Regions from separate parts of the Alkalihalobacillus pseudalcaliphilus genome, predicted to be linked through region 1. Evidence: a T-box and tRNA genes for the amino acid it is inferred to sense, from the RefSeq annotation. Region 1 holds a T-box; the other holds one or more tRNA genes.
What was found. The T-box of region 1 lies ahead of argS (arginine--tRNA ligase). A T-box ahead of a tRNA ligase gene usually reads a tRNA of that ligase, here a tRNA-Arg.
Positions count from the first base shown of each region.

Region 1 (2,407 bases):
AGTCGACATTTTTCTGCCTTTTTGTAAAATAAAACCGAATGGAATATGTTCCATTTGTTCGGACCATGTGTGACCCATTTTGTTCAAGACGAGCTTTAGCTGTTGAAAATGCAGGCTTTGTTCGTGCCCAACAACATACAACGAATGTGAAAAGTTATACGTAGATTTTCTATACAAAGCTGCAGCTAAATCTCTCGTTGCATATAGGGTTGCACCATCTGATTTACGAATGAGGCATGGAGGAAGTTCTGCCTCATGGAGCGAAACGACATCGGCTCCCTCAGATCTTTCTAATAATCCTTTTTTTTCAAGCTCCCTGATAACTGCGTCCATTTTATTATTATAAAAGGCTTCACCGTGATACGAATCAAAGGGCACATCTAAGAGCTTATAAATCTTTTCAAACTCTTTCAGTGATTCATCCTTAAACCAAGTCCATAGCTGAGTAGCCTCTGTATCTTGGTCCTCAAGCTTTTTAAACCAAGCTCTTGCTTCTTCTTCTAACTCCTTGGCCTGTTCCGCTTCCTCGTGGAATTTCACATATAAGGCAAGCAGCTCTCTAATCGGACTTTGCTTAACTTTCTCTTCCTCTCCCCAATTTTTATAAGCAACCATCAATTTCCCAAATTGTGTACCCCAGTCACCTAAGTGATTAATTCTAACCGCTTTAAAACCATTTTTTTCTGACATATTTGCTAAGGCATTGCCAATGACGGTTGAGCGAAGATGCCCCATCGAAAAAGGTTTCGCAATATTGGGTGAGGAATAGTCGATCGTAATCGTTTGATTAACCCCTTGCTGATTAGACCCATATTGGCAACCTTGTTCGAGCACAGATTGGATGACGGATTGACTAACTTTCCCTTTTTGAAGAAATACATTTAAATAAGGTCCAGCCGCTTCAACACGCTCAAACCACTCCGACTCTATCACTTTTGACATTTCAGTCGCTATTAATTGAGGCGACTTTTTCCATTCTTTCGCTAAGGTAAAACACGGAAATGCGAGATCTCCTTGCTCCTCAAATTTTGGTTTTTCAAGTAAGACCTCTATTTCTTCTTTCGACTTTAGTCCTTTTAATGCTTGCTCTAACTGTTCAATAAACACTAATTTTCCACTCATGTCATATCCTCCTAGCTATTTTGCTCAATAAAAAAATCCCGCCTCTAAAAATAGAGACGAGATTTCCCCGCGGTACCACTCTGATTGCTTTCTTTTCTGAAAGCCTACTTCATGCTCATTATCGGTGAGCGACCGGCATTCCCTACTTTTCGATTCAGGATGCGTCTCAGAAGTGCGCTTCATCATGGTTTCGTTATTAGGCTCACACCAACCCTAACTCGCTTTAACCCCACCACCATTACTCTCTTCATCACGGACATTGATATTTCTAGTTATTATACTCAACTTCTTCAACCGTGGCAACTGCAATCTGAAAGTTTGGAGTATAACAATAACTACCCGCTAGGAGTCTATTCGATCAGTTTCTTAACCTAAACACGCGAGTAACTTCACATAACTCTCTAATCGAACAAATCAAATAACGGACAGGTAGCTGTATAACTCGTGGTTTGTATGAGTCGATTACTCTTCTAATTCGATAAAATTCACATAGGGTACATAGTCATTGAGTATATCATCGGTATATTCAATGCCAAAGTAATAAAGGATATTACCTTGAATCTTAAGACCTGTAACTTGAATATTATTTTCATATTCAGTTAATGCTTCTTTAGTTCCTGTCTCCGTATCAACTTTGTAAATGTTGCCGCCTGCCGCTACTGTACCGTAAGCTAATCCGTATGTCATATAAAAATGATCGGTGGTTTTGGGATCCCAAGCTACATATTTTGGTATATCTTGTTCCTCTTGATTTCCGCTAACTACAATCTCTTGTTCCCCCGTTATTAAGTCGACCACATACACATCACCTAGTACTTCAAATTGTAAAGGAGCAATATAAAGTGCCTTTGTCTGGTCACCAGATATTGTAGGTTCTGTTGGCCATTCATCTGCTAGAACCGCAACCTCTCCATTTGGTTGGATTAATTCAATCATTTCCTCGTTCTTGTTTAAGCGAATATCAAAAAGGGAAATTGCCTCCCCCTCTGATTTTGAATTCTCGACCTCCAACATAGGTGGTGCATACTTCGTGACAGTCTCTTCACCTTCGTCCTCATCGCTCGCGGTCGTATTCATACAGCCTGTTACTAACCAGATACTTAAGCCTAAACAAACTAATAATGCTCCTTTTTTTCTTTTCATCATATCCTTTGCCCTTCTCGCGATTATACACTTAACTATTCTTCTTTTTCCCAATTAACCCTCCTTTTTCTATACGTTGTTTCATTTCTTTTCAGTTAGGGAAAAATAATGAAAATGCATTTTAAAAGACGAGGAGATAAAC
Region 1 is NZ_JAQQWS010000003.1:339,130-341,536, forward strand. Features, by position in the region: gene argS (arginine--tRNA ligase) at 1-1,122, opposite strand, end outside; T-box leader at 1,172-1,385, opposite strand; gene PQ479_RS10025 (DUF4652 domain-containing protein) at 1,585-2,268, opposite strand.

Region 2 (2,407 bases), on a different contig from region 1:
GTCTTAGAACAAGCCTTGAATTAAATGACCACTAATCAATCACAGTATAGTTTTTTGGAGGGGAAGGCCTAAGCGCAGCATGATTTTCGGTAGCGGCAAGTAGAACTCCGCACATAATCATTAGCATCACTTTCATACAAAAATAGTATGGGTATAAGTAAATTAGTTGGTTTTATCTGAATTTCCATGTACAATGTCAATAAAGTTATTAAGCGTTTTATGAGGAGGAGTTATCTTGGAATTTAATTTCTTTATGAATGATGTGGTACAAGTGGCAAGACAAGAAATGGTAACAGCTGGTTACCAAGAGTTAAAGACCGCAGAAGAAGTAGAGGGTATTTTAAAAGAATCAGGTACAACACTTGTAATGGTTAATTCAGTTTGTGGCTGTGCTGGTGGTATTGCACGTCCGGCAGCAGCATATATGAGGAATTACGAAATCCAACCAGATCGATATGTAACTGTGTTTGCAGGGCAGGATAAGGAAGCAACAGCTAAGGCTCGTGAATACTTTAAAGGTTATGCACCTTCTTCTCCTTCATTTGCATTATTAAAAGATGGTGAAATTCAAATGATGGTTGAAAGACATGAAATTGAAGGACATGAACCAATTCAAGTAGTACAAAAGCTAGAACAAGCATTAGATGAAGTTGTGAATTAAACATAATAAAAATCACATGTCATAGTTTATGTCTATGACATGTGTTTTTTTATGAGCGGCCATCGGGCTACGAAGATAATGGTAACCTTTTTTCATGTGCTTTAGTGGCAGTGATTTTACTTATAGTAGATAAATGATATAATAAGCTGAGATTATTAAAGGAGTGTCCAATGAATGCAAACATTATATGAACAAATTCAAGTATATCTGAATATGGATGAGGAGATTTCATATAAAGAATTTAATGACTTTTATAAAAAAGTAGTAGACGAATTAGGGAAATCCCATGAATCATTTGATGAAGAGAATGTATGGAAAGCACTTTATATCGTTGAAAATATTATGTCAAATGCCAACGGTCGAGCAAATGATAAAAAAGGAAGCGAAGCCAAGAAGTATGCAAAAATGGCACAGCGCTTAGAGTTGTGGGCAAAAAACCTTTCAGCAAGATTAGCGAAAGCAGGCTATACGGAAGATGATGTCAACGAACGCTTTAATCAAATGCTTGAAGAAGGACCACAACAATAATTTTGTGTGATTTTGATTTTCTTCTTTGCTTGGTGACTCTTCATTGACTTTGTTTTTGTTGTTATTTTTTTATGAATGCAATTTGTACTTGAGAATGAGCAAACACCCAGCGGACGGAAATATGCGAAGACTCCCGCGGGACGTAGTGGCGGGCTGAGATCAACTGACTGTGCCAGTTAGTTCAGCGCCACCCCGCAGGACGCGGAGCATAATTTTAAGTAGCGATGAGCAATGCTCCATGTTCGCACTAACTTTCAAATAAAGGAAATCCCGTAAAGGTCATCTCTTCCTTTTGTATATTTTTACTCTTGTATGAATACCTTGACATTATTTTCATTTTATATTAAATTAAATATTGTCGTTTTAATTCGTGCGCCTATGGTGAAAGGGATATCATTCAAGATTCCGGTTCTTGCGTTGTAGGTTCGAGTCCTACTAGGCGCGTTAAAAGTCGATATAAAAAAGTCTAGTAAACTACTAGGCTTTTTTTGTTGCTAAGGATTTAGGCGTAGGTATGGTTGTCAAAAGATGATCGAAATAGTCATGAGTCATACGGACTTAGTTTTTAATAATTAATATTTTTAGGTTGTCAGTCCGTAGATACAACTTTTATAATAGGAGTAAGGGGGTATTTGAAAGTGAAGAAAATATACATAATGTTTACGGTTGTAGCTTTGTTTCTAGTTGCTTGCTCATCAGATGTATACCAAGAACATAAGGATGAAGCTCTAGAAGCAATTAAAGAAGAAAGATATGAAGATGCTAAAGAAGCATTAGAGGCGGCATATGATGAAAATGGTGAGGAAGAAGACCTTGTCATTATTAATGACGTTGAGAGTATGATTTGGTTTTTACACGCTTTAGATGAAGGTAAATTAGTCGATGCTAGAACTTATGTGACAGCAATACAAGAAAGTCAATCAGAATCTGAAGAAACAAGTCTATTGAAAGAGCAAGCATCATCGAAAATGGAGGAACTAGAGAAGTTAGAACAAACATATCTTGAATTGGAAGAGTTGCTTGCAGAAGTTTCTGGGCTGTATGAAGAAGAAAACTACGAAGAGGCTATGGAAAAAATTGAAGCGTATGAGATTCCAGAAGAGCCACATGGTAGCTTAGCAGACTTGCTTGTGCAATTAGAAGAGTGGAAAGGTCGCATAGAAGAGGCGATCGAAATTCGTGAAAATGAAGCTGCTGAAGAAGCAGCCGAGGAAGAAG
Region 2 is NZ_JAQQWS010000005.1:103,082-105,488, forward strand. Features, by position in the region: partial or broken gene PQ479_RS12330 (metal ABC transporter solute-binding protein, Zn/Mn family) at 1-24, shown strand, start outside; gene PQ479_RS12335 (BrxA/BrxB family bacilliredoxin) at 236-661, shown strand; gene PQ479_RS12340 (hypothetical protein) at 836-1,189, shown strand; tRNA gene PQ479_RS12345 (tRNA-Arg) at 1,562-1,633, shown strand; gene PQ479_RS12350 (hypothetical protein) at 1,828-2,407, shown strand, end outside.
Region 2: it encodes a tRNA-Arg, which carries the amino acid that the T-box ahead of argS (arginine--tRNA ligase) is inferred to sense. The anticodon was not compared.